Regions from separate parts of the Faecalibacterium prausnitzii genome, predicted to be linked through region 1. Evidence: predicted binding sites of a transcription regulator. Region 1 holds the regulator's gene; each other region holds the start of a gene.

Region 1 (10,490 bases):
GAGCGCAGCGGCTTTTATGTACAAGAATATCTGGCCCTGCCCATCCGCCCGGCCGCGCCGCCGCCCGCTGCGGTCCTGCCTCAGCCGGAGGCGGGACCGCCGGTGCAGCCGGTGCGGTATGACCTCTCCACGCGGGGGGTGGACCCGGCCCTCTTCCCGTTCCGCACCTGGGCACGGCTCCAGAAGGAGCTGCTCTACTCCTCGCCCGAACTGCTGACCCACGGCGACGCGCAGGGGGACATCGAGCTGCGGCAGGCGCTGGCGGATTATCTGGAAGAATACCGGGGCGTGCAGTGCCAGGCGGAGCAGATCATCGTAGGGGCAGGTCTGGAATATCTGCTGGGTCTGCTGGCCCCGCTGCTGCCCGGCCCGGCGGCGGTGGAGAACCCCGGCTACCCCCGCGCCCGGCGGGTGCTGGAGAACAACGGCGTCTCCTGCTGTTGCCTGCCTGTGGATGCGGACGGCCTGTCCATCGAGGCGCTGTCTCGCTCCGGCGCGGTGGTCTGTTATGTGACCCCCAGCCACCAGTTCCCCACCGGGGCCACCATGCCCGCCGGACGCCGGGCCGAGCTGCTCCACTGGGCCGCCCGCAGGCCGGGGGAGCGCTACATCATTGAGGACGACTACGACTCCGAGTTCCGCTTCGACACCCGCCCGCTGCCCAGCCTGCAGGGCATGGCCGGGGCCGACGGCCCGGTGGTCTACCTTTCCACCTGCTCCCGCAGTCTGGCCCCCAGCATCCGCATCGCCTACATGGTGCTCCCGGTCCAGCTGCTCCCGGCGTGGCGGGCAGCGTACCGGCTCTATTCCAGCCCGGTCAGCCGGTTCGAGCAGCAGACGCTGGCCCGGTTCATCAACGAGGGATATTTCACCCGGCATCTGGCGCGGGAGCGGGTGGCCTATAAGGCCCGGCGGGATGCGCTGGTCCGGGCGCTGAACGCAGCCTTCGCGCCGGGAGCGCTTCGTTTTTCCGGCCTGCACACCGGTCTGCATCTGCTGGCGGCGCTCCGGGATGCCCCGCCGGATGCAGCGCTCCGGGCTGCTGCCGAGGCCGAGGGCGTCCGGCTGAGCCTGCTGAGCGACTACGACCTGACCGGCAGCGCCCGCGGCCTTGCGGGCACACTGGTGCTGGGCTACGGCTCGCTGGCGGACGACGCCTGCCCCTCGGTGGGGGAGACGTTGAGGAAGGTCTGCACCGCTGCGCGGGACGCCTCGGTGACGGTGTAAGTGCCCGCCTTGCGGTCCCACGCGCCGGGCAGGGCGTCCGACTGGAACACCGCCGCGCGGTTCACGAGAAATTCGAGGATGTCGCCCAGCAGGGTGTAGTCCTGGGCTGCAAAGTCGGTCAGCAGGGAGGAACTCTGGCTGCGCAAGGCCTCCGGCAGGGTGGAGGGCAGCAACTCGAAGTTCTGGCGGAAAAAGGCGTCCCACACGGCGGCGCGGGCTGCGGCCCGGCGGCTGGGCGGTAAAAGGCCGTCGGCGTCCAGCCCGGTCAGAAGATCCGATGCTTCCCGTGCGCGGAAGGTCTGGACGCTGGGGCTCTGGCCGAGGGCGTTCAGCTCCTCGGCGGTCAGTGCGCCCGAAAGGCTGACCCGCACGGCCCCATACCGCGCCGCCAGTGTTTCGAGCACGGCGGGCGAGAGGGCCAGATACAAAGTGTCTTCCGGCAGGGCCAGCGTTTCCAGCAGGGCCTGACGGCACCGCGCCGGGCCGGCCGCTGCATAGCACTGGGCCAGCGAGGCTTCGCCGCCGCCGAACGGCACCGTCAGCTGCCCCGGCACCGCCAGCAGATGGGCGGCGTTCTGGGGCGCGTTCAGGTAGAACAGCACGAAGCCGGGCTGCTCCCCGGCGGTGCAGAGCAGCAGCGTCATCCGGTCGTCGGCTTTGGGCAGGTCGATGGGCACGCCCCGCTGCGGCTCGGCGGTCTGCATCAGCCATTGCTGGCGCAGCATCTGCCGGGTGAGCAGGACGGTGCCGCCCACCAGCGGCAGCAGCACCAGAAGCGCCGCCCCCAGTGCAGCCCAGAACGGCTTCCACCCGCCTTTGTGCATTCCGCTTCCCTCCTTTGCCGGTGTTACGGAAAGGATGGCCCCGCCGTCTGCGGATTATACAAAAAACGCGGGCTGTGCGAAAAAGTCATACGAAAATAAAATTCATCCGCTTTGCATCAAAGATGAAACCTCAGAATAAATTGAAACAAAAAGCTTGCCAGCAGCAGGAGCCCCCTGTGCGGGAAGCTGCGTTTTGCGGGCAGAGCCTTTGGCGTTCTGTCCGCTTTTTGTTTTGCAGAGGGGGAACGATCATGTTAGAGACCATTACGAGCGTGAATGGAGTTGTCAACGGCATCGTCTGGGGGCCGGTGGGGCTGGCGCTGCTGTTCGGCACCGGATTTGTGATGTCGGTGCGCACCGGTTTTTTCCAGTTCGGGCATTTCCGGTACTGGCTGCGGAACACCATCGGTGCCATCTTCACCGACCGGGACATCACGGCCCATACCGAAAAGAACGATAAGGCCATCAGCCAGTTCCAAAGCCTGTGCACCGCGCTGGCGGCGACCATCGGCACCGGCAACATCGTGGGCGTGGCAACGGCCATCCTCAGCGGCGGGCCGGGTGCCATCTTCTGGATGTGGGCCATGGCCATCCTGGGCATGATGACCAACTACTCGGAAAACGTTCTGGGCATCTTTTACCGCCGCAAGAACGCCGACGGCGAGTGGTCCGGCGGCGCGATGTACTATCTGGCCGACGGTCTGGGCAGCAAGAAGGGCTGCAAAAAGCTGGGCCGGGTGCTGGCGGTGCTGTTCGCCTGCTTCTGTGTGCTGGCCTCCTTTGGCATCGGCAACATGAGCCAGATCAACTCCATTGCAGGCAACATGAATGCGGCCTTCCAGGTGCCGAATCTCCTCACCGGCATCCTGTTGGCGGTGCTGTCCGCGCTGGTCATCCTGGGCGGCTTGAAGCGTGTGGCGGCCGTGACGGAAAAGGTCGTTCCGCTGATGGCGCTGTTCTACATCCTGGGTGCGCTGACGGTTGTGCTGACCCATGTTACGGCGATCCCGGCTGCGTTCGCGGCCATCTTCAAAGGCGCTTTCGCCATGCAGGCGGCGGGCGGCGGTGTGCTGGGCTACGGTGTGTCCCGCGCCATCACCTGGGGCTTCAAGCGCGGCGCATTCTCCAACGAGGCGGGCCTCGGCTCGTCGGTCATGGTGCACGCGTCCTCCAACGTCAAGGAGCCGGTGCAGCAGGGCATGTGGGGCATTTTTGAGGTCTTTGCCGATACCATCGTGGTCTGCACCCTGACGGCGCTGGTCATCCTGACGTCCGGCTTCGTGGACCTGAACACCGGCCGGATGCTCACCGAGGTGCAGGGCTCTGCGCTGGTGGGCGAAGCCTTCTCCACCGTGTTCGGCAGTTTTGGCCCCAAGTTCATCGCGGTGTCCATCCTGCTGTTCGCCTATTCCACGGTGCTGGGCTGGAGCCACTACGGCACCAAAGCCTTTGAATATCTGTTCGGCACCAAGGCCAGCATGGGCTATCAGGTGGTCTTCGTGGCCATGGTGCTGGTGGGTGCGACGATGAAGCTCGACCTCGCGTGGGACCTGTCCGATACCTTCAACGGCCTGATGATGCTGCCGAACCTGATCGGTGTGCTGAGCCTGTCGGGAACGGTTGCGGCCATCACCCGGAACTATGTGGACCGCAAGTTCCACGGCAAGCAGGTCGAACCCATGTGGTCGGCCTTTGCAGAGTATCAGAAGGAGGAAGAAGCAGAGGAAGCCACGCTGGACAAAGCCGCAAACGAATAAAGAACGCAAAAAGACCCGGCCCTCTCCGGCAGACGTGCAGGAGAGGGCCGGGTCTTGTCATCTCTTTTTGTGCGGGCGGCGCAGGGTGCGCACGGCGTCCCGCCCGGCGGTGATGCCGCTGCCGAAGGCCCAGTGCAGGTTGAAGCCGCCGCACATCCCGGCGCAGTCCAGCGTTTCGCCCACGAAGTACAGCCCCGGACAGCCCTTGAACTGGAAGCTGGGCTCCAGCTCGGTCAGGCTCAGGCCGCCGCCGGTGGTCTGGGCCTGTTTCCAGCCGCAGGGGGTCAGGTCTTCGAAGAGCCAGTGCTTGGCCGTGTTGGCCAGCACCTGCCAGGCGGCATCGGGCAGGGTGTCCAGCGGTGTGTCCGGCAGGCGGGCCGCTGCCCAGAGGGCGCGGCCCAGTTTGGGGTTGAGCAGCCCCGTCCAGAAATCAGCGGGCGTCCGGCCCGGCAGCAGGGGCACCCGCGCAGCGAACAGGGCCGTCAGCGCGGCCTCGTCCAGCGCGGGGAAGAGGTCCAGCTCCACAGCGGGGCGCTTCGGGCCGCGCCGGGGGGCCAGCAGGCCGGACAGCTGCATGATGCAGATGCCGGACAGGCCGTAGTCGGTGAACTGCACCTCGCCCGTCTCCTCGGCCAGCAGGGTGTGGCGGTCCAGGTCGAGCAGCGCGGCGCGGGCCTTGACCCGGATGCCGGCCAGTGCTTTGTTGGGCCGGGCCGTCTGCAAGGCGGTCAGGCAGGGGTAGAGCGGTTCCAGCTTTCCGCCGCACTGGGCGGCAAAGCGGGTGCCAAAGCCATCGGTTCCGAACTGCGGGCCTGCATTGCCGCCCATGGCGCAGATGACGGCATCGGCATGGAGCGTCTCGTTGCTGCGCTCGGTACTGTCGAAGAGGACGGCGTAGCCGTTCCGGTTCTGGCTCAGGGTGTTGACAGTGCAGCCGGTGCGCACCTCCACCCCCAGCCGGGCCATGTGGCCCTCCAGCAGGGCAAGGACGTCCGCCGCCTGATTGGAATACGGGTAGACCCGCCCGGCTTCGTCGGTGCGGGTGTAAAGCCCCAGCGCCCGGAACCATTCCAGCGGCGCGGCGGTGTTCACGGCGTTCAGCAGCGGGGCCAGCGCCTTTGGGTCTGCGGTGAAATAACACTCCGGCGCGATGCCGGTGTTGCTGAGGTTGCACCGGCCGTTGCCGGTGGCCAGCAGCTTTTTGCCGCAGCGGGGGTTGCGGTCCAGCACGGTGACGCGCACTGCCCCGGCGGGGGCCGCCTGTGCTGCGGCCAGTGCCGCCGCCATCCCGGCTGCACCGCCGCCTAAGATCACGATCTGTTGCATGAAACGATCCTTTCTGAAAAGAGAAAAAGCCGCCGGAACCCTCCCGCGCGGCGCAGGGCCTGAAGAACAGACCCAGTATAGCATAAACCGGAAAAAACGGCCAGAGTTCAAACGGGAAAAACTATGGAAGAGCATTGACAGAAGAGGAAGAATCTGGTAGATTTGAAGCGATGCAGCAAAGATGCGGCTAAGAAATTTTAACTTCTCTCGAAAAAATTCGGGGGTACGATGAATATGTCATGGGATCATAGGATGGGGAGAAGCAGACGGCGAGCCGCTGCGCTTGCGCTCCTGGTGGTGGTGTGCCTTTTCAACATTGTGGGCTATCTGGTATATGTGCAGCGCCAGTTCTATCGGGAGAGCACCCAAAACCTGCTGGAGACCTACGAGCAGGTGAACAAGACGTTTACCATGTTCGCGCAGCGCAACTGGAACGTTCTGAGCGAGTGGGGCAACAGCTTGCAGGAGGCAGACGAAACGGCCATCCGGGCCAGTCTGCGCCACTTCAACCGCGAAAAAACGACCTGGCGGTACAGTGAGCTGTACCTGTTCAACGAGTCCAACCAGTATCTGAAAGCCGCCGGAGAGAGCGGAGAGGCGCAGGGACAGTGGGGCGCGTTTGCAGCGACGTATGCGACCGGCCACTCCAGCGTGAGCAGCTATATCATGGACACGGGCGAGCGCCGGGTCGTGTTCACCGTGCCCATCCGGCCGGTCGAGGTCTCCGGTGTGACCTACACCTGCATTGCCGTCAGCTACAACAATGCAACGCTGGAAGAGATGATCGGCGGCCATGCCTACAACGGCCAGAGCGACTGCTACATCATCTACCCGGACGGCAGCGTGATGCTGTCCGAGGAGCCGAAGAGTGAGATCGAATCCTGGATGACGAACCTGTTCGATTTTCTGGAGAAAAATGCCAAGGTCGATGCCGACGGCTTTGCCGCCATGCGGGAGAACGTGCGCAGCGGCGGCAGCGGCAGCACCGGGTATCGGTACGGCGGCAAGGGCTATTATCTGGTCTATCAGCCGGTGGGCTTTCAGGACCTGACCGTCGTGGGTATCGTGGAGCGCGATGTCGTCGATGCCGGGATGCGGAAGATCCAGACGGCTACCATCCTGCTGCTGCTTTTTTTGATGGGCAGCGTGGCCGTGGCGATGGTGCGGTCGGTCAAGCTGGATGCGGCACTGGAAATGGAAGAAAAAGAAAACGCCCTCCGCACCGAAGCGCTGGAACGACGGAAACTGGAGGGGCTGGCCAACACCGACGGCCTGACCGGCCTGTTCAACGAGCGGTGCTTCAACAGCACCCTGAAGCAGAAGGAAAAGGCGCGCCAGCCCTTTGCTCTGTTCTATCTGGATCTGGACCGGTTCAAGCCGGTCAACGACACCTACGGCCACGATGTGGGCGACCAGCTGCTCCGGGCCGTGGCCGACCGGCTGCGGAGCTGTGTGCGGAGCAGCGACCTTGCGTTCCGCATCGGCGGCGATGAGTTTGCCCTGATCGTGAACGGCGAAGTCGATGCAGACGGGTGCGCCCAGCGGATCGAGACCATCAAATCGGTCATCCGGCAGCCCTATGTGCTGGACGGCCGGACCATCTGCATTGGCACCAGCTGCGGTTCGGCCTGCTACCCGGCCGACCGGGCCGACGTCCGCGACATCCGCATCCTGGCAGACCACCGGATGTATGAGGACAAGCAAAAACAGGGAAGCTCCCGCAGGCAGAGCTTCGCGCTTGAATAATTCTCCTTTCTCTACCACAAAATAACCACAGGAAACGAAATCTGGGAACCAAGGAAACGTGGGACCGAGAAAGGGAGAATGTGTTATGAAAGCAACCGGGATCGTCCGCCGCATTGATGAGCTGGGGAGGGTCGTCATCCCCAAGGAGATCCGCCGCACCCAGCGCATCCGCCGGGGAGACCCGCTGGAGATCTTCACGACCGGCGACGGCGAGGTCATCTTCAAGAAGTATTCGCCGGTGGGAGAGTTGAGCAGCGTGACGACGCAGTATGTGGATGCGCTGAGCAAGAGCTTCGCACTGACAGCCTTCGTCTGTGACCGGGACCGCATCCTGGCGGCGTCCGGTGCCGGGCGGCGGGACCTTGTGGACCGCAGCGTCAGCCAGCCGCTGGAAAAGCTGATGGACAGCCGGAAGCTCTACGCCAGCGACGGCGACCCGGAAAAGGCCCTCCTGCCCTGCGAGGGGGCGCAGCGCGCTCTGCTCTGTGTCTGCCCCATCATCGCGGCGGGGGATGTGACCGGTGCCGTGGGCTTTCTGACCGAGGACCGGGCGGCACAGCCGGATGCCGCGCAGGAAAAGGCCGCAGCAGTGGCGGCGGCGTTTCTGGCAAAACAGATGGAAGAGTAAATACCTTATAAAAGCAAACGGCCTGCGCCTCGGCGTGGGCCGTTTGCTTATGACCAATTTGTGAATCTTTCAAAACTTTTCTGCGAACCTATTGACAGCGCGGAAAAATTGGATATAATGGTCTTAGCACTCAGGAAGACAGAGTGCTAAAGAACAAAAAGCAAACGAAGGAGGCAGGCGCTATGACGATGGATGCACGCAAGCAGCGAGTCTTGCAGGCGATCGTGGCGCTGTATGGTCTCGAAGGGGAGCCTGTGGGCAGCAGTGTGCTGGCAAACTACTTTGATATGGCAGTTTCCAGTGCGACGCTGCGCAACGAGATGGCGGCGCTGACCAAGCTGGGCCTGCTGGAGCAGCCCCACACCAGCGCGGGCCGTGTGCCCAGTGCCAAGGGCTACCGTTATTATCTGGACAATCTGCTGACGGATGACCAGCCGCTGGACCGCGTGACCCGCGCACGGGTGGACGCCGTGTTCGCCAGCCTGGACCACGAGCCTGAAAAGCTCGCCCAGGGTGCCGCACGGGCGCTGGCTCAGATCAGCGGCTGCACCGCAGCCATCAGCACTCCCTGTGCCGAGGACCTCTGCATCGCCCATTATGAGGTGGTGCAGGTAGGCCGCAGCGCGGCGGCAGTGCTGGCAGTGACCACGGCCGGCTACGTCCGGACCCGCGTGGCGCGGGTGCGCACCGGCCTCTCGCGTGAGGATGCTGCGGCGCTGGCCGCCCTGCTCAACCGGAACCTGACATTCGTGGCTCCCATGGATCTTTCGCCCCGGCTCCTTGCAGAGCTGTGCGGCCAGATCAACCCGGAGCTGGTGCCAGTGGTGTCGGCGGCAGCGGCCATCCTGCAGGATTCCACCAAACCGCACGTCTATCTGGGCGGCGAGCAGTACCTGCTCGACTGGCCCCAGCTGGAAGGCAAGGTCGGTTCCATCCTCAGCCTGCTGAGCGATGAGGAAGCGGCCGCCCGGCTCATCGCCCCGCCCACAGAGCAGAGCGAGAGCATCCTGCTGGGCGAGGACATTGAGCCGCAGATCCCCGGCCTGTGCATCGTCAGCGACCGTTATCTGGTCGGCGGCGGGCTGTGGGGCTCGGTGGCACTCATCGGGCCGACCCGGATGCCCTTCCAAAAGCTGATGCCTCTGCTCCACACCTTTGCCGACCAGCTCGGCGAGGGTATGAGCGGCAAACGAAAAGATACCCCGCAGGCAGCCGCACCCCGGCGGACTGTGATCTATAAGGAGGACCTGGAATGAGCGAAGAAACCAAGAAGACCCCGCAGGCGGAACCCGCCGCAGAGCCAAAGACCGCTGAGCAGGCCGCACCCGAAGCAGCCGCTGAACAGGCTGCGCCCGCATCCGAGACAGCGGAACCCAAGGATGCGAAGAAGGACGGCTGGTTCAAGAAAAACCGCGACCTGGAAGCTGCAAAGGCAAAGCTGGAAGCAGCGGAGCAGGAAGCGGCCCAGACCAAAGAAAAGCTGCTGCGGATGGCTGCCGAGTACGACAACTACCGCAAGCGCACCGCCCGCGAAGCGGACCAGAAGTTCAACGATGGCATCTCCTTTGCGGTCAACCAGATCATCCCCATCCTGGATACGCTGGAGATGGCGGCCAACGCCCCCACCACCGACGAGAATTACAAAAAGGGTGTGACCATGACGCTGGACAAGGCGGCCAAGGCACTGGATGTCCTCCATGTGGAGGAGATCGAATCCCTGGGCAAGCCGTTCGACCCCAATTTCATGAACGCCGTGCAGCAGGTCCCCGCCGAAGAGGGCCAGGAGAGCGGCACGGTGGTCACCGTCTACCAGAAGGGCTACAAGCTGGGCGACAAGATCGTCCGCCATGCGACCGTTGTGGTGGCCGAGTAACTTCGCAAAGACCCGCAAGGGTTTTCAAATAAACATCCGCTTATCCACTTTGAGCATCATATAAACAAATACGTTCTGATTTGAGAGGAGCTTTCATTATGAGTAAGATCATTGGTATCGACCTTGGCACCACCAACAGCTGTGTGGCTGTTATGGAGGGCGGCGAACCCGTCGTCATCGCAAACTCTGAGGGTGCCCGCACCACCCCGTCCGTTGTCGGCTTCACCAAGACCGGCGACCGTCTGGTCGGCCAGGTCGCAAAGCGTCAGGCCATCACCAACCCGGAGAACACCGTTTCTTCCATCAAGCGCCAGATGGGCACCGACCACAAAGTCACCCTGAACGGCAAGGAGTACACCCCCCAGCAGGTCAGCGCCATGATCCTGCAGAAGCTGAAGGCAGACGCCGAGGCTTATCTGGGTGAGCCTGTCACCGAGGCAGTCATCACCGTCCCCGCATACTTCAACGACAGCCAGCGTCAGGCCACCAAGGACGCAGGCACCATTGCCGGCCTGAACGTCAAGCGTATCATCAACGAGCCGACCGCTGCTTCTCTGGCCTACGGCATCGATAAGGAAGACGACCAGAAGATCATGGTCTACGACCTGGGCGGCGGCACCTTCGATGTCTCCATCATCGAGATGGGCGACGGCGTCACCGAAGTTCTGGCCACCAACGGCGATACCCACCTGGGCGGCGATGACTTCGACCAGCGCGTCATCGACTGGATGGCAGACGCTTTCCAGACCGAGAACGGCATCGACCTGCGCAAGGACAAGATGGCTGCTCAGCGCCTGAAGGAAGCGGCTGAGAAGGCAAAGATCGAGCTGTCCAGCGCAATGAGCACCCAGATCAACCTGCCCTTCATCACCGCCGATGCGACCGGCCCCAAGCATCTGGATATGACCCTGACCCGCGCAAAGTTCAACGAGCTGACCGCAGATCTGGTCGACCGCACCATGACCCCTGTCCGCAAGGCTCTGCAGGATGCAGGCCTGCGCGCTTCTGACCTGAAGAAGGTCCTGATGGTCGGTGGTTCGACCCGTATCCCCGCCGTCTACGACGCCGTGAAGAAGGAACTGAACTGCGAGCCCTTCAAGGGCATCAAC
Region 2 (10,490 bases), 1.3 Mb from region 1:
GTGCACGGCACCGTTCCTGGACCTCATCTGCAAGGCGGGCGTGGACAGCCTGAAGATCGAGGGCCGCGCCAAGACGTTCTACTACGTCGCCAGCGTGACGGCCGCCTACCGCCGCGCATTGGACCAGTATCTGGCCGACCCGATGAACGACAACTTTGAGCTGCCGGACGAGGTGCTGGCTGAGCTGACCCGCACCAGCCACCGCCACTATTCGCCGGGCTTCTACTTTGGCCGCGAGCAGGCCAAGCAGGCCACCGACAGCGCCACCTACATCCGCGAGTGGGAGTTCGTGGGCACTGTGGACAGCTGGGAGAACGGCATCGCCAGCTGCCAGCAGCGGGGCAAGTGGAGCCTGGGCGACACGCTGGAAGTGCTCTGCCCGGACGGCCGCAGCATCCCGCTGCACCCGGAGTGGATCCGGAACGAGGCAGGGGAGAAGGTGGAGTCCACCCCCCATGCGATGGAAAAATACACCATCCCCACCCCGGAACTGCCCCCCATGAGCCTGCTGCGGCGCAAGGTCTGAGATCTCCGTTCCATACAGCAAAAAAATCCCGCCATTTGGCGGGATTTTTTTCGTCAGAGCGTATCCAGAACGCTGCGCGCCTTCCGGATGGTATCTTCGCTCGTCTGCCACAGCTCGAACTCGGAGAAGCCGGGCAGGCCCATAGGAACGCCTTCCCGGCGGAAGGTCATCCGGCTGTCCAGCACCTGCTTGCCGGAAAGGTGGAAGCTGTGCGCACCGGTCTGTTTGGCCAGTGCAGGGAGGTTGGCCGGGGAGACGCCTGCGCCCACCAAAATCTCGATGCGCCCGGCGGCGCAGTCCACAAGCTGCCGGAGCAGGGGGGCCCCGGCGGGGGCGCTGGCGGCCTGGCCGCTGGTCAGGATGGTGGAAAGCCCCAGAGCACAGGCCGTGTCCAGCGCCGCGAAGGGGTCGCGGCAGACGTCAAAGGCGCGGTGGATGGTGAGTGCAACGGGGCGGCCCGCTTTGGCGGCGGCTTCACGGGCGGCCTCGTAGATGGGGCGCAGGGCCTCTGCATCCAGCGCACCGTCCGGGGTCAGCACACCGGTGACGATGCCGTCTGCCCCGGCGGCGACGAGGGCGGCGGCAGATTCTTTCATCTGGGTCAGCTCCCAGCGGTCGTAGCAGAAATCACCGAAGCGGGGGCGGAGCAGGGCGCGGACGGGCAGGCCGGTGGTCTCCTTGACCTGCCGCACCAGCGCAAGGCTGGGGGTGGTGCCGCCCACGATGAGGTCGGCGCAAAGTTCTAAGCGGTCTGCGCCGCCGTTCTTTGCCGCCAGTGCACTGGCGGTGCTGTCAACACAAACTTCTAATGTATAGGGCATGAAAAACCTCCTTTGATACAGCGGCCGGAACGGTCCATCAACAAGACCCGTCAACAGAAACTGCTGACGGGTCTTGTTCAGGAACAACAGGTCACTTTACGGATTCGAGGAAGCGTACGAAGCCTGCACGGCCTGCTTCGTCCAGCTTGTAGACACCGGCATCGGTCAGGACCTCAGCGAAGACATGGCCGACCTCGTCCTGCAGGATGAGGTGGACCGTATCAGCATTCAGCTCCGGGTGCCGGGCGAGGATCTCCTCGGCCCAGGCAGCGTGTTTTTGCAGGGCTTCGGGGTAGTCGGCCGTGGGCACATGCGCGGTCAGCAGGTCGGCCAGGTCGAACAGCTCCTGCTTCAGGCGGCTGGGCAGCACGGCCAGACCCATGACCTCGATGAGGCCGATGTTCTCCTTTTTGATGTGGTGGAGCTTGGCGTGGGGGTGGTAGACGCCCAGCGGGTGTTCCGGCGTGGTGATGTTGTTGCGGAGCACGAGGTCCAGCTGGAATCTGCCGTCCCGCATCCGGGCGATGGGGGTAATGGTGTTGTGCGGCTCACCGTCGGTCTCAGCGTAGACGAAGCAGGCTTCGTCGGTGTAGCCGCGCCATGCGGTCAGGATCTTGTCGGCCAGGTCCACCAGACGGGCGTCGTCCTCGCAGGTCAGGCGGATGCAGCTCATGGGCCAGTGGACGATGCCGGCTTCGACATCCTCGTAGCCGGGGAAGGTCCAGCTCTTCTCGATGGGAGCCTTGGCCATGGCGAACTCGTAGTGGCCACCCTGGAAGTGGTCGTGGCTCAGGATGGAGCCGCCCACGATGGGCAGGTCGGCGTTGCTGCCCACGAAGTAGTGCGGGAACAGCGCCACGAAATCCAGCAGCTTGCGGAAGGTGGCCCGCTCGATCTTCATGGGGGTGTGCTGGCTGTTGAACACGATGCAGTGCTCGTTGTAGTAGACGTAGGGGCTGTATTGCAGATTCCACGCGCTGTCGTTGATGGTCAGCGGGATGATGCGGTGATTCTCGCGGGCGGGGTGGTTCATCCGGCCCGCATAGCCCTCATTCTCCACGCAGAGCTGGCACTTGGGGTAGGCGCTCTGGGGGGCCAGCTTGGCGGCGGCGATGGCCTTGGGGTCTTTTTCGGGCTTGGAGAGGTTGATGGTGATGTCCAGATCGCCGTAAGGCGTTTTGGTGACCCACTTCAGGTCCCGCTTGATGCGGTAGCGGCGGATATAGTCGGTGTCCTGGCTGAACTTGTAGAACCAGTCGGTGGCAGCCTGGGGGCCTTCCTCCTCGTACCGCTCCTCAAAGTTGGCGCGGACGATGGAGGGGCGCGGGGTCAGGACGCCCATGAGTTTGGTGTCAAAGAGGTCGCGGGCGGTGGAGTTGTCCGCGCACACACCGCGCGATACAGCATCGTCCACCAGCGTTTTCAGGATGGATTCGAGGTCTTTGTAGCAGACTTCGCCCTCCGGCTCGGTGAAGCTGTCCAGCTGCATGGTCATGAGCAGCTGGTTGCGGATGTAGATTGCATCGTCCGGCAGGATGAGGCCGGTGTCCAGACCATAGTTGACGAGCTGCTGAATGGCAGTGGAGATCACAGGACAGCGCCTCCTTCCGGGCGGATGGAGAGGATGTGGCAGCGGCCCTTGCCAAGGATGGCCTCCATCTCAGCCTTGAAGGAATCGAGCCGGGTCAGCGGCACAAAGGCCTGCACGGTGCCTGCGAAGCCGCCGCCGTGGACGCGGACTGCGCCCTCGCCATGCAGGAAGTGCTTAGCGGCAGCGATGGTCACGGCCACCTCCTGATGCTCCTTATACCCGGCGGGGATGACGTTCTGCAGGTACTCCCAGCTGCTCAGACCGGACTCAGTGACCAGCGCAAGGAAGGTCTCGAAGTCGTCCGCGCGGAGGGCGTCCACCTGCTTTGCGACCCGGTCGTTGTCGGCGTAGACGTGGAAAGCGCGCAGGACGGCGCGGTCGCCGCACTGTCTGCGGCACTCCGGCAGGTTGGCAAGGAAGGTCTCGAACGGCACATCACGCAAAACTTCGCCGCCGCAGACCGCTGCCACGGCGCGGCAGTCGGCCGGGATGGCGGCATACTCGTCGGTCAGGTCGGCGTGGTCTGCACCGGAATCCAGGATGCAGAGCGCGAGGCCGGCCTTGGAGAAATCGACCTGTACAGGCTCGACCACGGGGTGGGCCGGGTCGGCAAAGTCGATGGTGATGATGTTGCCGACGCTGGAAGCCATCTGGTCCATCAGGCCGCAGGGCTTGCCGAAGTAGACGTTCTCTGCCCACTGGCCGATCTGGGCAATGGCGATGGGGGAGACCTTTTCGGTCATGAAGCAGTCGTTCAGGATGACGCCGATTAGCACCTCGAAGGCAGCAGAGGACGAGACGCCGCTGCCCTTGGGCACGTTGGAGGAGATGTAAACATCCAGACCGGAGAGGCTGGCCCCGCGCTCCTGGAAGGCCTTGCACTCGCCGCGCAGGATGGCGGCGCTGGTGTTTTCCTCCTCCTTGCGGGCCGTCAGGTCGGCCAGGTCGATGACGCACAGGTCATAGCCCTCGCTCTGGACGCGCAGCTGGTTCAGGCGGTTGGGGGCGGCGGCTGCGATCATATCAATGTTGACGCTGCCGGCCAGCACACGGCCGTGCTGGTGGTCGGTGTGGTTGCCGCCGATCTCGGTGCGGCCGGGGGCACTGTACAGCCCGGCCTCGGTGTGGGCACCAAACGTTTTTTCCAGCCCGTCCAGCACAGCAGCATAGCGGGCTGCCTGTGCGGGGGTCTGTTCGGGGGCGCAGCAGTACAGCGAGGCCAGACGCTCGGTGTGGGCGCCGCCTGCCAGCTCCTGCTTCCAGACAGAAACGGATTTCATCATGGCGAGTTCCTCCTCTGAACAAATCGTGCAAACTTCGTCACAGCCCATGCGGCGGGCCGTGGGATTCTTTCGATACTTCTATAATAAAGAATCTGTGCCCAAAAGACCATGCGTTATTGTTGCATCTGGATGCAAAGTTGCCAGAAAATCCGGCACGAAATTTGTGCAGAAATTCCTGCAACAGAGCTGAAAAAATCCTCCAAACCGGAAAAGCATTGGCCACAACCCACAAAGAACGGTCGGCTGCGGGTCAATCAGGGCCAGAGTTCCGATATGGAGGATTGGATTTTGCCAGCGGGTCAGTGAAAGTCCGGGCCGGTGAGGCCGTCGAGATTCAGCATCCCTTCCAGTGCAGCCACATCGGCGGAGACGTCCAGCGCGTCGGACTGGAACAGCTTGTCCAGCTGGTTTTCGAAGGCCGTGATGAGCAGGTCCATCGAGCGCTCGATGCTCTGTCTGGCGTCGGTGATGTTCTCGCCCTGCACATCCTGCGCCGAGAGCTGGGCGTAGGTGTTCAGCAGTTTGAGGGCCGTGGGCAGGTAGTAATCCATGAACTTTTGCAGCTGGGCCTTTTTATCCGGGTCTTTCTTGGCCAGAGCAAAGATGCGGGCGCTGAGCTCTTCCAGCCGGGAGATCTTGGCCGTCATCACCGGGTCGGGGATGGCATCGTTGGCGCGGCGCAGCTGCTGCTGAAGGGAGGCGTACAGGTCTTCCGGTTCCGCTTCCGGCTCCGGCTGCGGGGCCTTGGGCGGCTGGGGTGCGGCCCCGCGCACGACAAGGGTGTCGGTGCGGTAGTCGATGTAGGCATCGGCCCCGAAATAGCCGTGGTCGATGGCGTGTTCCACCGCAGCGCGGCCACGAACTGCGTCGATGCCGACCGCCGCGAACAACTCGCCCAGCGCGATGTTGTCCCGGTCGCCGACGATCTTGTCGAGCTTGCGTTCCAGCTTGCGGGCGCGGTCCATCCGCAGGCCGGTGAAGAGGGCTGCGCCGCCGCCGATGGTCTGGGCCAGCGCCGTCAGCAGCTCACCCCAGTCGATCTCATGGTCCCAGAAGAGCTCCTCCATGACATCGGCCAGGTCGCCGATGCCCACCAGCAGGAAGATGGCACCGAAGATGGTGCACAGGGTGATGAGGGTCTTGTGCCACTGCTTGGCGCTCTTCTGCTCCGCAGTGGGGACATCCTGGTCGGAGACCGTCTCGCTGCGCTGGCCGGAGGCGGCGCTCTGTGCGGTGCGGGCGTCCTCTGCGTGGCTGTCGCGGGCGGGGTCGGCGTTGGTCTGCTCCTTTTTCTCGGCATCCCGGTCGATGGCGCGCAGGATGAAGAACAGGATGCCCAGCCACGGCGACATGGCGAACAGCACCAGCAGAAGGATGGTGGGGAGATGGGCAAGGAAATGGTTGCTGCGTTTTGGCTCCATGGGGCAAATTCCTCCTAAAATGAAAAGAACCGTGTTCCACCTTATTATAGCGGAACACGGCTCTTTTGTTAAGGGATAATTTATCTGGGAGTAAACGCCTTATTTCATCAGGCTGCAAACAGCTTCGGCATACGCGGCGGGGTCATCCACAGGCAGGCCCTCGATGAGCTGTGCCTGTGCATAGAGCAGGTCGCTGTATTTCTTGAGCTTCTCGGTGTCGCCGGCCTCCTGTGCGGCCTTGAGCACGGCGAAGACGGGGTGATGGATGTTCAGCTCCAGCACCTTGTCGCTCTTGACGCCCTCGCTGCCGGGCTGCTTGGAGAGGACCTTCTCCATCTCGATGGAGAGCGGGCCGTCTGCGGAGAGGCAGACCGGGTGATCCTTCAGGCGGGTGGAGACCTTGACCTCCTTGACCTTGCCGTCCAGCGCATCCTTCATGGCATCGAACAGGGGCTTGTTCTCGGCGGTGGCATCCTCGGCGGCCTTCTTCTCGTCCTCGGTCTCAAGGCCCAGGTCGCCGCTGTTGACGTTCTTGAACTCAACGGTGCCGTCCTTGCCCTCGGCATCCTTGCGGGGATAGGTGCGCAGGATCTGCAGGCAGAATTCATCCACATCCTCGGTCAGCAGCAGCACGTCGTAGCCCTTATCCAGCACCAGCTCAGCGGCAGGGAGCTTGGCCAGACGGTCGGTGGAGTCACCGGCTGCAAAGTAGATGAACTTCTGCTCAGCGGGCATCTTGTCCACATACTCCTGCAAAGTGACCATCTTCTGCTCCTTGGCAGACCAGAACAGCAGCAGGTCGCGCAGCAGCTCGCCGTGCATTCCGTAATCGGAGTAGGCACCGAACTTGATCTGGCGGCCGAACTCCTTCCAGAAAGCCTCATACTTCTCGCGGTCGTTGGTCAGCATGGCGTGGAGCTCGTTCTTGATCTTCTTTTCCAGTGCGTTGTGGATCAGCTTGAGCTGGTTGTCCTTTTGCAGCATCTCACGGCTGATGTTCAGGCTCAGGTCCTGGCTGTCCACGATGCCCTTGACGAAGCTGAAGTAATCGGGCAGCAGGTCGCCGCACTTTTCCATGATGAGCACACCGGAAGCGTAGAGTGCCAGACCCTTTTCGTAGTCCTTGGTGTAGAAGTCGTAGGGGCGGTGGCTGGGCACAAAGAGCAGGGCGTTGTAGTTCGCAGTGCCCTCGGTGCGGCTGACGATGACGCGGGCGGGGTCGGTGTAGTCGTTGAACTTATCCTTGTAGAAGGCGGCGTACTCTTCGTCGGAGACTTCGCTCTTCTGCTTCTTCCAGATGGGCACCATGCTGTTCAGGGTCTCCAGCTCGGTGTAGGTCTCCCACTCCGGCTTGTAGTCATCGGGCTTGGGGTCCGGTTCGGGCTTCTGGCGGCTCTTCTCGCGCTCCATCTGGATAGGGTAGCGCACATAGTCGCTGTACTTCTTGACGATGGCCGCGATGCCATATTCATCGAGGAAATTCTCGTAGTTGTCGGTATCGGTGCTGGGCTTGATGTGCAGGATGATGTCGGTGCCCACGGTGTCCTTTTCGGCCGGGTTCATCTCGTAGCCGTCCGCACCGCTGGATTCCCACTGCCAGGCCTGGTCTGCGCCGTAAGCTTTGGAGATGACAGTGACCTTGTCGGCCACCATGAAGGCCGAGTAGAAACCGACGCCGAACTGGCCGATGATGTCGATGTTCTCGTCCTTGTTCTCTTTCTTGAAGTCGAGCGAGCCGGAGTGGGCGATGGTGCCGAGGTTGGACTCCAGCTCTTCCCTGGTCATGCCGATGCCGTTATCGGAGACGGTCAGGGTACGGCTGTCCTTGTCGCGGGTGAGCAGGATGCGGAAATCGCCTTTGTTCATGCCGACGGAGGTGTCGGTCAGGCTCTTATAATACAGCTTGTCGATGGCGTCCGAAGCGTTGGAGATCAGCTCGCGCAGGAAGATCTCCTTGTTGGTGTAGATGGAGTTGATCATCATGTCCATCAGCTTTTTGCTTTCCGCCTGAAATTCTTTCTTCGCCATAATACAAAACCTCTTTTGTTCAGATTCGGTGCCAGAGAGCCGGAGTTTGGGATGACGGCTTAGCACTCATAACTTTCGAGTGCTAATATACACCGCTTCGCATCAAAAATCAAGGGGTTTCATAAAAAGTTCAGAAATGTTTGCGGTTCTCTTTGCATTCCGGCTCCAAACCCATTATAATAGTCCCGACAAAGTCGGAAAGGAATGACTTCGATGCAGTTTGAAATGTGTGCGCTTCCCGGTGGAGGGAAGCTGGAACTTTATCTGCGCAGCCCGGCTCCGGCCATGCCGAACGCGCTGCGCCGTCCGCTGGTGCTGGTGGTGCCCGGCGGCGGGTACGAACACGTCAGTGCCCGCGAGGCCGACCCGGTGGCGCTGCAGTTTGCAGCGGCAGGGTATCACACTGCTGTGCTGACCTACAGTGTGGGCGAGGGGGCACGGAATCACCAGCCGCTGCGCCAGCTCCGCGCGGCCATCGGGCTGCTGCGACAGAACGCAGAACGCTGGGGCATCCTGCCGGACCGGATCGCCGTTTGCGGCTTTTCGGCGGGCGGGCACCTGGCGCTGTCCGGTGCGGTGCTCGACTGCCCCGGCGAGGCGGCAGACCGCAGCCGGAAGCCGGATGCCGTGCTGCTGGCCTATCCGGTCATCACGGCGGGGGAGTATGCCCACCGGGGCAGTTTTGTGCAGCTTTCGGGCAGCGAAGACCGGGCGGAGCACCAGAGATTCGGGCTGGAAGAGAAGATCACGCCGGATACACCGCCGGTCTTCGTCTGGCACACGATGGAGGACGCCACCGTCCCGGTGGAAAACACCCTGCTCCTCCTTGCAGCGCTGCGGAAGAACCATGTCCCCTGTGAGGCGCATCTGTTCGAGAAGGGGGTCCACGGCACCAGCATCTCCACCGCAGAGGTGGATGCCGCCAGCGCCCACCGCGCCCATTGGGTGCAGCTGGCGGTGGAATGGCTGAACGACACCTTCGACTTCCATCTGGAATAAACTGGATTTGTATAGTTCTACAAAAAATTCATGAAAAAATAGTTGACCTGCAACAAATTTTAGCGTATACTGGTCAGCGAAAACAAACGCCGGGCACACCGCCCGGAAGGAAGAGGGAACATTTATGGCAATGCGGCCGGAAATTTCTGTCAAGAACCTGATGATGCAGGCATTCCTGACGGGCTGGGAGCTCTCCGACAAGAGCATCTCGCAGGATGAATATCTTCAGAGCGCCATTCAGGTGATCGAGGTGCTCCAGGTGGAGCCGGAGAGCCTTTATGCCGAGGAGGGCCTCGGCCTGCCGGACGGCGAAGAGGTGGACCATCTGGACGACCTGCTCCGGGCAGACGGCCAGTGGATCTATTACGGCGTCGAGGCAGAGAACTTCTTCCTCATCCAGTGGTATCCGGATGTGGAGTCCGCCAAGGCCAAGCTCGCGGAGCTGGACGCCATGGGCGACGGCAGCCGGCAGTATCTGGTGGACATGAGCCTGAAGCGCGAGAACCCCAGCAGCGCCGAGAACTTCGGCAATTCCAACCCCGTCCAGCTCCGCTCCTGATGTTGTTTTTTAAGAGGAAAGGGACCCCAAGCAATGCAGCTTTCTCAGACTGAACGTGAGCAGCTTTACGCCATTCTGGAACAGTACGACCACCATCCCAAAGTGCAGGAGATGCGGGAGTTCATCCAGCATGGCGACGTGACCACCTATCAGCACTGCAAAAATGTGGTGCTGGTCAGCTTCTGGCTCAACCGCCGCTTCCATCTGGGTGCCGACGAGACCGCGCTGGCGGTGGGCGGCTTTCTGCACGATTTCTACCTGTACGACTGGCACAAGACGAGCAGCTTCCATGGTATCCGCCGCCTGTTTGAGATGCACGGCTTTTCGCACCCCGGCTCGGCCTGCGTGAATGCGGAGCATTACTTTCACATCACGAAGAAGGAGCAGGACATCATCCAAAGCCACATGTGGCCGCTGACCTTCCGGCATGTACCCACCTGCCGCGAAGCCATCATCGTCTGCCTGGCCGATAAGTACTGCGCTGTGGTGGAGAGCATGTTCCGCCGCGCCAAAGTCGCCACCACTGTGGGTGCGGATGGGGCCGGCGACACCGAGTGGTAATCACAAAACAACAAAAAAATCCTTCCGGCAATTGCCGGAAGGATTTTTTTGTTGTTTTGTGACTTATTCCGACCGCAGGGCCTTGACGGGGTCGGAACGGGAAGCGCCCTTGGCGGGGATGAAGCCGCCGAGGATGGTCAGCACGGTGGCCAGAACGATCAGCACAAGGGCTGCGTTCAGCGGCAGGCGGGCGACCACATTGGTGCCGTTGGAGATCTTCTGGATGAGCATATTGCCAGGGATGAGCAGGATCTCGCTCAGCACGACGCCCATCACGCCGGAGCACAGGCCGATGATGAAGGTCTCGGCGTTGAACACCTCGGAGATGTTCCGCTTGGACGCGCCGATGGCACGCAGGATGCCGATCTCCTTGCGGCGTTCAAGCACGCTGATATAGGTGATGACGCCGATCATGATGGACGAGACCACCAGCGAGATGGAGACGAAGGCGACCAGCATGTTGGAGATCATGTTGATGATCTCGGTCACGGAGGTCATCAGGGTGCCGACGACGTCGGTGTACTGGATGACCTTGTCGTCCGCGCCCTGGGACCGCATGTTGTCGTTGTAGGCGTCGAGCTTGGCCACGACGGACGCCTTGTGGTCAAAGTCCTGCGGATAGATCTTGATCTGGCTGGGGGCGTCGAGGTCGGCATAGCCCAGCGTCTGCAGGTTGCTGTCGTAGGTGGCGGTGGAGGAGA
Region 3 (10,490 bases), 430 kb from region 1:
CAGCGCGGCGGCGGCGCCTTTGACCAGAACTATCTGGACTATTACTCCCTGCGCGCGGTCGATGCGCTGGAAGTGGGCACCAACGCCTTCACCTGCGACACCACCTGGACCAGCCACCCGCTGTGGCGCACCAGCGGCAATGCGCTGGCCGGGGTGCTGCGCAGCCTGAACATCTCCTCCGCCCTGTCGGAGTCCCGCCTGACCGACGCTGCTTCCAGCGCCGCCGGGGAGAGCGAGAGCGAAGCATCCCCCACCCTGTCCGTCCCGCCGCTGCTGCCCCAGCAGACGGAAGGCAAGCTGCCCGACGCCTCCGCTGCCGATGCCGCCCGCGTTCAGGTCCAGTTCGGTGCGGACAACGCCACCGGCTTTGTTTACGACGCTGACAGCGGCACCTACAAAATGCTCCATGCCGACGGCACCCCCCAGTTGGATGCCAACAACAGCCAGCAGGCCGGTTTTGACAACCTGCTCATTCTGTTCAGCGCCTCTTCCCTGCGGGACGACGGCCTCACGCTGGACTACGACCTGAGCATGGGCGGCGGCGTCTGGCTCAACGGCGGGCATCTATGGACCCTGACCTGGACGCAGGGCAGCGACTCCACCTTCGCCTTTTACGATGCCGACGGCCGGCCCTTCAACCTGCTGGCCGGCCGGAGCTATCTGGCCCTCGTTTCCAGCCTGACCGGTCAGGAACTCACCGTGACCAATTCCGCCGGGGAAGCCCTGACCGCCGCATCGGCCCCCTGACAGACAGCAAAAAATCCCCCGTGCCATGCACGAGGGATTTTTTTGTGTCATCTCATTACAGGTCCACGACGCTGCCGACCTCGGCAGGGGTCGTGGGCACCGCGCCCAGCTGGACTTCGTCCATGTCCCGGCGCACCACAAAGTGCATCGTCTGGCCGGAGGCAAAATCGGGCTGGTAGGTCAGCTCCAGCGTGTTCCAGTCCTCCGGCGTCTCGCAGAAGCAGTGGAGCATGGCCCCGCGCCCTGCGGCCAGATTCAGCGTAAAGGCCGAGGCATCCGCCGCGTTCTCGCCATAGAGCGGGGCTGCAAAGCTGCCGCAGCGCACAGGCTGGCCGTCGCAGACGGCCGTTAAGCCGGTGCCCAGGCGGTACAGCTCTTCGGTCGTGGTCATCTCGCGGCTCTGCAGATAGCTCGTGCCCACGGCCAGCGCCTTTGCCGAGAGGTTCTCCACCGACAGATACACCAGGGTGCTGCCCAGTTCCGGCGCGGGGGCATAGCCCAGCAGCTCCACAGCGGCCTTGCCGTCCAGCAGGGCCGGTTCGCCCTCGTAGCAGGGGGCCAGCGCTGCAGCCGAAACACCGGTGAGCAGGGCAGCCGCCAGACTGACTGCACCAGAGCCGGCACATTTCAGGAACGAGCGGCGGGACAGAGATTGTGACATCGGGGATTCCTCCTAACAGCGGAAAAATAGTTCTCTCTATACAATAGTAAATTCCGGACAGCCTGTCAAGGTCTTTGCCCGGAATTTTACCGTGTATTTACTCGTATGCCTCGTTTTCCTCGGACTCCGCCTGGCCGCGCAGGGTATCGGCGTAGCCGAAGGGCACAATATCGATGGCCTCCACCAGACGGTCCCGCATCCAGAGCTGAACGTCCGTCTGGACAGTGTAGCCGCAGCCGGGGTCTGCCATCCACTGTTCCGGGTGGCGGGAGGGCAGGGCCCGCTGGCTGAGCATGCTCATGATGACGCCGCCGTGGGTCACGCAGGCCGCCTCGGTAACATCCATCCGGATCATATACTCAAACAGCTTGAGCAGGGTCTCCGAGCAGCGGGCATGGAACGCTTCGGTCGGCTCCGCGCCTTCGGGTACAAAGCCGGAGCCGGGGGTGATCCACTTCTTGAAGTCTTCGTTCTTGACCAGCTCCTTCACGGGGAGGTTCTCAAAGACGCCGAAGCCCGCCTCCCGCAGGTCGTGGACCGAGAACTGATGGGCCGCGTTGGGGAAGAGGATGTTCGCCGTCTCCACGGCGCGCATCAGCGGCGAGGAGAACACGGTGTCCACCTGGGGGTACTCGAACCGCTCCTTCAGGTCGGCCAGCTGGGCGCGGCCTTCGTCGCACAGGGGGATGTCCGTTCCGCTGCCGATGTACAGCCCCTGGAGGTTGCCCGCCGTGATACCGTGGCGGATCAGATGCAGTTTGAATGTTTTCATGGGTCAAAACACCTCGATTTTCGCAAAGATCGTCTCATTGTGCCCGTTTCTTCACGCCGGGCGCAATTTTCACGACCCCGGCGCGGCACAAAATATATACCAGTTGCCCCTTAGTTTAGCATAGATATGGTAGTCAGAGCAAGAGTTTTGACAAAAATGACGAAATTCGTCAAAAAATTCCGTCATTTTGCTTGCTTTACAAGTCGTTTTCCGTTGTGTATAATCAACATGCTGTAAACCAAAAATCAAAGAAGTCTCATTTTTCACTGAGGAGCCAAAGATCATGGAATTCAATCGTATCATCAAGCTGCTGCGCAAGGAGCGCGGCATCACCCAGAAACAGGCAGCGGAAGACCTCGGCGTCTCGCAGGCGCTGCTCTCCCACTACGAAAAGGGTATCCGCGAGTGCGGTCTGGATTTCGTGGTCCGTGTTGCAGATTACTATAATGTGTCCTGCGATTATCTGCTGGGCCGCTCGGCCGAGCGCAACGGCATGATGCTGACCGCCGATGAGCTGCCCAACCCCGACAAGATGAAGGACAACATCTATCACGGCAGCGTGCTGCCCACCATGAACAAAAAGCTGATCTCCAACAGCCTGAACGTGCTGTACGCCAAGATCGGTGAGTGCCACAGCAAGGCCCTGACCACCGAGGTCAGCAGCTACCTGATGATGGCCGTGGCCAAGATGTTCCGACTGCTCTACTCTGCGGAACCCCACAACGCCCAGAGCCTGTTCAGCGTGGAGGCCCGCCGCTGGCCCGGCTACGCCGATGCCGTGATGCGGATGAACGAGGCCAATGTGGAGGCCCTGCTGGCCGGTGAGAACGTCGGCGTCGGCGAGGGCGTCAAGGACCCGGCCTGCCTCTCCATGACCACCGAGAGCCTGACGCGGGAGTTCCCGCTCTATACCCCCAGCCTCTTAAATCTGGTCAAGACCAGCGAGACCCGCGTCAAGGGCCTCGGCCCGGAGCAGTAAGCCCCTGTGTGAAACTCGTGTTAATTTTTCCGCAAAAGGCTTGCACTTCCCGGCAAAAGATGTTATAAACGAACCATAGAAGAAAAAGACTATGCCAATTAAGGAGGCAGTTTTATGTCGAACAAGATTTCCCGCCGCGCTTTTCTGAAGGTCACCGGCGTTTCTGCGCTTGCACTGGGTGCCGCATCCATGCTGGGCGGCTGCCAGTCTTCCAGCGGCTCTGTCGAGGTGAAGGTCGGCGATAAGGTCAGCAACTGGAACAACCTGGGCGTCCAGCTGTCCAGCGTCTTCACGCTGTCCGATGCACCCGATGTGGCTGGCCACCAGTATGTCGCCGTTCTGGTCACGGCTGTCAACCGCTCCAAGACCGACAGCATGGCCATCGGCGCACAGAACATCGCGGAGATCGACGCCGCCTATCCCCTGACCGATGAGGCGTCCCGCGCCGCCAACACCGCCCCCTACTTCCACGCGCTGTCCGCTTCCACCACCGACTTCACCGTCACCGTGGACGGCCAGGCTGCCGAGGCCGGCGCTTACGTCTCCCTGTACGACGCCGCCACGGAGAGCTTCTCCGATGCGCCCAGCCTGCCCCCGCAGGGCACCGGCTACATTGAGCTGGTCTGCATGGTGCCCGCCGGCTGGCAGCAGATGACCGTGACCTACAACCCCACCTTCGCATCCGGCAAGAGCATCACCTTTGTGATGAGCGCTTCCGACCTGAAGAACAGCTGACCTTTTGGGACGAAATTTCGTCTCACCTCTGTTTTTTTCGGGTGAGATCTTCTCAAAAAATCTGTGAAAAGCATTGACATCCGCCCGGTTTTCGCCTATTGTATAGGCAAGGCCGTTTTGGCAAAATGATATGTGATCCCATACAAAGGAGGAACCATCATGTCTTTCGCATTTTCCCGCCGCTCGTTCCTGAAATACACTGCCGTCGCCGCTGTCGCCGTTGCCGGTGCCAGCCTGTTCACCGGCTGCAAAGTCGATACCAGCGACTCCTACAACGCGCTCCGCACGACGCCCGGTGAGCTCACGGTCCTGCAGGTCACTGCCGCCATGGGCAAATATGTGGAGGCCAGCAAGAGCTACACCGCACCGGATGTCACCGGTACGACCATTGCTTTCCCCTTTAAGATCACCAATGGCCGCGCCAACCCCATCTATGTGAACCCCAACAACTTCAAGGCCACCGTTCTCAACGATAAAGACGAGTTCATCACCAAGTATACGGCTTCCAACGGCCTGACCCTGGATGCCCCTCTGTGCGATACCAACCTGAAGAAGGGCGCCTCCGTGTCGGGTAATATCAACCTGAAGCTGGGTGCTGCTCTCGAACCGGGCCAGTCCATCGTGCTGACCTACTGCCCCGACCTGCAGTACAACGAGTACTCCCTGAACTGGAAGACCACCCGCCCAAAGGGCTGATCTTCCGCAATTGTTCCGCATCTTCCGCCCGGACTGGTTCCGGGCGGTTTTTGTTTGCCCGCGTTCTGGCAAGGTGTCTCAATTTTTCCTCTGATTTTCAGCAGTTTTGTATCTTGTGTACAGGGTGTTTTTCCTTTACAATAGGGTCATGGAAAAGGATGGGAGCGCAGCGGCTCAGAACATGCCGCCGCGCTGTTTGTTTTCCGCCCGGAACCGGAAGTCCGGACTTTTGATGAACAGGAGTGTTGCAGTTATGATCAACATGGTAAAGCTACCCACCAATAAGAGCAGTCTGTTCCTGCGCGTGGCAAAGGGGCATTTTGCCACCAGCCACAGCCATATCAACTATTACATCGACGTGACCACCCAGAAATCCCGTCTGTCCGAGGCCAAGGCCGTGGCAAAGGAGCTGGTGGCTGCCTATCAGCATAGCACCATCGTGGATACCGTCCTCTGCCTGGACGGCACCCAGGTCATCGGCACCTGCCTGGCCAACGAGCTCACGAAAGATGGCTTCGCCAACATGAACGCCCACCAGACCATCTATGTCATCACGCCGGAGTACACCACCGGCAGCCAGATCATCCTGCGCGACAATCTGGCCCCCATGGTCAAGGGCAAGCATGTGCTCATCCTGGCGGCTTCCATCACCACCGGCTACACCGCACAGGCTGCCATCGAGGCTGTCAACTACTACGGCGGCATGGTCGCGGGCCTGTCGGCCATCTTCGCCACCGCCACCGACTGCCTGGGCATCCCGGTCACGTCCATCTTCGACCCGTCCAACCTGCCCGACTACGCCAGCTTCGATTCCCGCGACTGCCCCCTGTGCAAGGCCGGCCAGCGCATCGACGCCCTCGTCAACAGCTTCGGTTATTCCGCCCTGTAAGCTGCCCCCATCGTCCTCTTCTGCCCCGCCGCACCGGACACGCTTCTGTTCCCATGCGGCGGGGTTTTCTGTGCGCAAAAATGCCCCCGGAGGGCCTTTCGCAGCTCTCCGGGGGCATTCTGTGTGCGTTGTGCTTTGGCGCACACGACCGGCGTTTTACTCGATCGCAATCAGATTCGGGTTCTCAGGCAAAGCCTTCGTCTGCTGAGGAGCAGGCAGCTCGACGTGCAGGACGCCGTCCTCGAACTTTGCGTGGATGTCTTCCTTCTTCACATCGCCCACATAGAAGCTGCGGGCGCAGGTGCCAGAGAAGGATTCGCGCCGCAGATAGCGGCCCTCTTTGTCCTTTTCGTCATTGCTGTGGCTGCGCACTGCCTGAATGGTCAGGTAGCCGTCGTTCAGATCCATCTGAACGTCTTCCTTCTTGCAGCCCGGCAGGTCAACGGCCATCTCGTAGCCGTTGTCCGTCTGTTTGACATCGGTCTTCATCATGTTTGCACCGCGCTTACCAAAGGTATCACGAGCCTCACGGTTCATCATACGTTCCAGTGCAGCGTCATTCCAGAACGGATCGAAGAAATCATCGAACAGGTTTTCATGGAAAACAGTCGGCATAAGCATAAATCATTCCTCCAATCCCGGCGTTCGGGTCGGGGCAAAAAATCTGAAGCGTCCACTCGGAAAGGCTTTCCGGAGCGCCTTGCGGCTCTCCGTTTGCCCTTCCTCCTGAGCACGGCCCTGTTATAGCACATGTTTTTAGCACTGTCAATAGAAGAGTGCTAAAATTCACAGAAGGATAACAGTTTGATAAAATCCCATGCGATTTTTCCTCAAATCATGCTTCTCTGCGTCTGTTTTCGGTTTGTGCGCTGCCGTTCAGCGCTTTTCCTGTTTCGGGAAGACGAAGGGGTCGTGCCGATAGACGGCCACAAGGTAGGCTGCCATGACGCACCAGATGATGGGCTCACAGAGGATGACCGCATCGTACCCGAACTTCGGGATGAACAGCACGACGAAGACGACCTTGCCCACCAGCTCGATGACGCTGGAGAAGAGCGGCAGCACCTTGTTGCCAAGGCTCTGCAGGGCGTAGCGGGTGGAGAGCAGGATGCCCAGCACCGCGTAGAACGGTGCGTTCCAGAGCAGATAGCGGGCACCGTTTTCAAGCACGATGGGCTCACTGGAGCCGGAGACGAAGGCCACCATCCACGGCGCTGCCACCCGCATCAGCAGAACCGCAGCCACGGCCACGACGACCGAGTAGAGGTAGATCTCCTTCATCCCCTTGCGGACGCGGCCCGGCTGGCCCGCGCCGCAGTTCTGAGAAACGAAGGTCGAACCCGCCGATGCCATGCTCAGCAGCGGCATATCGGTGAACATGAACATCTTGCGGGCAGCGGTGTGCCCGGCGATGACCAGTGTGCCCAGCCCGTTGATGCCATACTGCAAAACGACCGAGCCCGCCGAGACGATGCTGCTCATCAGGCCCATGCAGATGCTCTGGCTGAACAGCTCCCAGTACAGATGCCGGCCGACCCGGAAGTGTGTTTTCTCCGGGAGAAGCAGCTTGACTTTGGCGAACACATACGCGATGCAGAGCAGGACCGACACGCCCTGGGAGATGACCGTAGCCACCGCTGCGCCCTGCACCCCCATCCCCATCCGGGCAATGAAGAGCAGGTCCAGCAGGATGTTCAGGCCCGACGAGAGGAGCAGGAAGACCAGCGGCATAAAACTGTTGCCGATGGCGCGGAGCAGACCGGCGCAGAGGTTGTAGGCAAACATGACGAGGACGCCGTAGTCGATGACGATGATGTACCGGTAGGCGTCTTCGAGGATCTCTGCCGGAGTGTCCAGCAGCACCAGAAGCGGGCGCAGACCCACCGCACCGGCCAGCGTGATGCAGAGCGAGGCAATGAGGCCGATGACAAGGGAGCCAGCCACCGTCTTCTTGAGCAGATCGTGATCCTGCGCCCCGTAGGAGCGCGCTGCGACGATGGCAAGGCCGTTGCCGATGCCGAGGCCAAAGCCCACCAGAAGCTCGTAGATCGAGCCGCAGGAGCCAATGGCGGCCAGTGCCGTGTCGCCCAGCACATTGCCCACGATCATGGTATCCACCGTGTTGTAGAGCTGCTGGAACAGGTTCGAGACGAAGATGGGCAGCATGAAGACGACCAGGCTCTTGAAAATGGGGCCGTGCATCAGGTCTACGTTCATCGTAAATGGGGATCTTTTTGCGGTTTGGGTCATGCAGTTCCTCCTATCAGACCGGAAAATGACCCTCTCCGTCTGGGACAGAGAGGGCCATTCTGATGATACCGTTACAGTTCCTGTGCTTCGAAGCCGTTGACGGTGAGCACATCCACCTGGGTGAAGCCTGCGGCCCGGAGGGCAGCGGCTGCTTCGTCAAAGTCGAAGGTCAGGCTGGCCGTGTCGTGGGCATCGGCCGTGATGATGACTCTGCCGCCCATCTTCTGCCACTCGCCCAGCAGCCAGGCACCGGGGTAGAAATCCTTGCGGTAGCCGCGGTAGACGCCGCCGGTGTTCACTTCCAGGCGGCAGTCATGCTCTTTGGCCACGGCCAGCGCCTTGAGGGCAGCGGCCTTGTAGCGGGGAGACTCCTCGTCGAAGAACTCGCCCTCGCCGTTCAGCTTCTTGATGAGGTCGATGTGGGCCAGGATGTCTGGGCCTTTGGCCGCCACCTTTGCCACCTCGGCATAGTAGGCCTCGACTGCAGCCAGCGGGTCGCCGTCGAAGTCATCGAAGATGCAGTCGTGCAGGTCCTGCGGGCGGAAGTCGATCTCGTAATACCGGCCGGTGTTCTTGCCGTACAGATGATGCGCGGCGCCGATCCAGTAATCGTAGTTTTCGGGCTTATCCTCACTCAGCACGTCCCACTCGATGCCGCAGAGGATGTCCACCTTGCCCCGGTACTCCGCCTTGAGCTTGGCGATGGTGGCCTTGTACTGCGCGGTGCGGCTGGGGCTCATGCAGTATTCGCGGTCGCGCTGGGTGTAGCTATGGCCGGAGAAGCCCAGTGTAGTCAGACCCTGCGCACAAGCAGCGCTGGCCATCTCCTGCAACGTATTTCTGCCGTCGCACATTGTCGAGTGGCAATGCACGCTGGACTTCCTGTAATCTGCCATAGAAACTCACTGCATCCTTTCCTGTTTGACCTTGTGGTCGATGACATGTCGTTTTTCAAGCTCACGGGTGATGTCCTCCACCGTGATGCCTGCCTGGACCATCAGCACCAGCACATGGTATGCCAGGTCGCTGATCTCGTAGATGGTCTCGGCGCGGTCTTCCTTTTCGCCCGCAATGATGACCTCGGTGCACTCTTCGCCCACTTTTTTCAGGATCTTCTCCTTGCCCTTTTCGAACAGGTAGGTGGTGTAGCTGCCCTCCTGGGGGTCGGTCTTGCGGCCTTTGATGAGCGCATAAAGCCCCTGCCAGCTGAACTGCTTGAGTTCCGGCGAGAGATACACTTCGTGGAAGAAGCAGCTCTCGGCACCGGTGTGGCAGGCGGGGCCGTCCTTGACCACCTCCACCACCAGCGCGTCGTTGTCACAGTCGGCGGTGATGGACACCACATGCTGGACATTGCCGCTGGTGTCGCCCTTGCGCCAGATCTCCTGGCGGCTGCGGCTCCAGAACACGGTCCGCCCCTCGGCGATGGTCAGTGCCAACGTCTCGGCGTTCATGTAGGCAAGGGTGAGCACCTCTTTGGTGTAGTGGTCCTGCACGATGGCAGGAATGAGGCCCTTTTCATCAAATTTCAATTCCATCGTAGTTCTCCTCCCCCTCAAAAGGGGATACTTACAGTTTATCCTAAATGGGGCCGAAACGCAAGAGCTTAGACCCGCATTTCGATGCCATTTTCGTTCAGGTAGGCTTTCAGGTCGGCAATGGAGAGCAGTTTCTGGTGGAAGATGCCCGCCGCAAGGCCCGCGTCGATGCCCTTGTGGTGGAACAGTTCCAGAAAATCTTCCTTTTTGCCTGCGCCGCCGCTGGCGATAATGGGCACATGCACCCGCGCGGCCACGGCGTCCAGCATTTCGAGGTCGAAGCCGTTCCGCACACCGTCGGTGTCGATGCTGTTCAGGCAGACCTCCCCGGCCCCGTGCTCGGTGCACCAGGCGATCCAGTCCAGCGCATCGCGGCCGGTGTCCTCGCGCCCGCCCTTGGCAAAGACGCGGAACTGGCCGTTCACCCGCTTGACGTCGGCGGAGAGGACGACGCACTGGTCGCCGTAGCGCTGGGCGGCCGCCGGGATCAGGCCGGGGTCCTGCAGCGCACCGGAGTTGACGCTGACCTTGTCAGCCCCGCACTTGAGCACCCGGTCGAAATCCTCCAGCGTGTGGATGCCGCCGCCCACCGTCAGCGGGATGAAGATCTCACTCGCCACCTGGGTGAGGATATCGGTGAAGAGGGCGCGGCCCTCAAAGCTGGCCGTGATGTCGTAGAACACCAGTTCATCGGCCCCGGCGGCGTTGTAGAGCCGGGCCATCTCCACAGGGTCGGCCACATCCCGGATGCCCTCAAAGTTCGTGCCCTTGACCACCCGGCCATTCCGCACGTCCAGGCAGGGAATGATGCGTTTCGTTATCATGTTCTGCTCCCTTCCGGTTCAGCGCTGCACCCGCGCAGCGCAGCGTTTCAGGTCCAGCACACCGGTGTACAGGCTCTTGCCCAGGATGGCCGCCGCCACGCCCATCCGGTCCAGCTCTTCCAGCTCGGCTTCCGACGAGATGCCGCCGCTGGCCGTGAAGGCCACGCCGGGCACTTCGGCCTGCAATTGCCGGTAGAGAGCCAGATTCGTGCCCTGCATCGCGCCGTCACAGGCAATGTCGGTGTAGATGATGGCCCGGCAGCCCGCCTCGGCCAGCCGTTTGCAGAAGTCCACGCCCTGTTCGGTACTGACCTCCTTCCAGCCATGGATGGCAACGTATCCATCCTTCGCGTCCACGCCCACGGCGATCCGGTCGCCGTACCGTTTCAGCATCCGGGC

What was found. Region 1 encodes HrcA, which represses chaperone genes, less so after heat shock. Its sites were predicted from a motif close to TGTTAGCACTCNNNNNNNNNGAGTGCTAACA; they were not measured.
Region 2: htpG (molecular chaperone HtpG) is a predicted target of HrcA. The motif match lies at 7,728-7,758, and genes of this name have one in related genera.
Region 3: I5P96_RS01280 (Hsp20/alpha crystallin family protein) is a predicted target of HrcA. The motif match lies at 6,234-6,264, and genes of this name have one in related genera.

What each region holds. Positions count from the first base shown of each region.
Region 1 covers NZ_CP065377.1:2,763,507-2,773,996, reverse strand. Annotated here, with positions in the region: gene I5P96_RS13380 (PLP-dependent aminotransferase family protein) at 1-1,227, shown strand, start outside; gene I5P96_RS13375 (hypothetical protein) at 1,134-2,051, opposite strand; gene I5P96_RS13370 (alanine/glycine:cation symporter family protein) at 2,303-3,808, shown strand; gene I5P96_RS13365 (NAD(P)/FAD-dependent oxidoreductase) at 3,866-5,134, opposite strand; gene I5P96_RS13360 (diguanylate cyclase domain-containing protein) at 5,387-6,880, shown strand; gene I5P96_RS13355 (stage V sporulation T C-terminal domain-containing protein) at 6,966-7,508, shown strand; gene hrcA (heat-inducible transcriptional repressor HrcA) at 7,691-8,764, shown strand; gene I5P96_RS13345 (nucleotide exchange factor GrpE) at 8,761-9,381, shown strand; gene dnaK (molecular chaperone DnaK) at 9,480-10,490, shown strand, end outside.
Region 2 covers NZ_CP065377.1:1,140,326-1,150,815, forward strand. Annotated here, with positions in the region: gene I5P96_RS05620 (peptidase U32 family protein) at 1-526, shown strand, start outside; gene I5P96_RS05625 (copper homeostasis protein CutC) at 580-1,347, opposite strand; gene galT (UDP-glucose--hexose-1-phosphate uridylyltransferase) at 1,439-2,938, opposite strand; gene I5P96_RS05635 (galactokinase) at 2,935-4,221, opposite strand; gene I5P96_RS05640 (5-bromo-4-chloroindolyl phosphate hydrolysis family protein) at 4,521-5,642, opposite strand; gene htpG (molecular chaperone HtpG) at 5,742-7,670, opposite strand; gene I5P96_RS05650 (alpha/beta hydrolase) at 7,884-8,669, shown strand; gene I5P96_RS05655 (hypothetical protein) at 8,794-9,228, shown strand; gene I5P96_RS05660 (HD domain-containing protein) at 9,262-9,789, shown strand; gene I5P96_RS05665 (ABC transporter ATP-binding protein/permease) at 9,853-10,490, opposite strand, start outside.
Region 3 covers NZ_CP065377.1:252,114-262,603, forward strand. Annotated here, with positions in the region: gene I5P96_RS01245 (DUF3048 domain-containing protein) at 1-747, shown strand, start outside; gene I5P96_RS01250 (Tat pathway signal sequence) at 803-1,408, opposite strand; gene I5P96_RS01255 (histidine phosphatase family protein) at 1,506-2,180, opposite strand; gene I5P96_RS01260 (helix-turn-helix domain-containing protein) at 2,464-3,159, shown strand; gene I5P96_RS01265 (twin-arginine translocation signal domain-containing protein) at 3,274-3,894, shown strand; gene I5P96_RS01270 (twin-arginine translocation signal domain-containing protein) at 4,054-4,590, shown strand; gene I5P96_RS01275 (orotate phosphoribosyltransferase) at 4,844-5,479, shown strand; gene I5P96_RS01280 (Hsp20/alpha crystallin family protein) at 5,636-6,100, opposite strand; gene I5P96_RS01285 (MATE family efflux transporter) at 6,356-7,729, opposite strand; gene I5P96_RS01290 (PHP domain-containing protein) at 7,801-8,625, opposite strand; gene hisIE (bifunctional phosphoribosyl-AMP cyclohydrolase/phosphoribosyl-ATP diphosphatase HisIE) at 8,632-9,267, opposite strand; gene hisF (imidazole glycerol phosphate synthase subunit HisF) at 9,336-10,091, opposite strand; gene hisA (1-(5-phosphoribosyl)-5-[(5-phosphoribosylamino)methylideneamino]imidazole-4-carboxamide isomerase) at 10,110-10,490, opposite strand, start outside.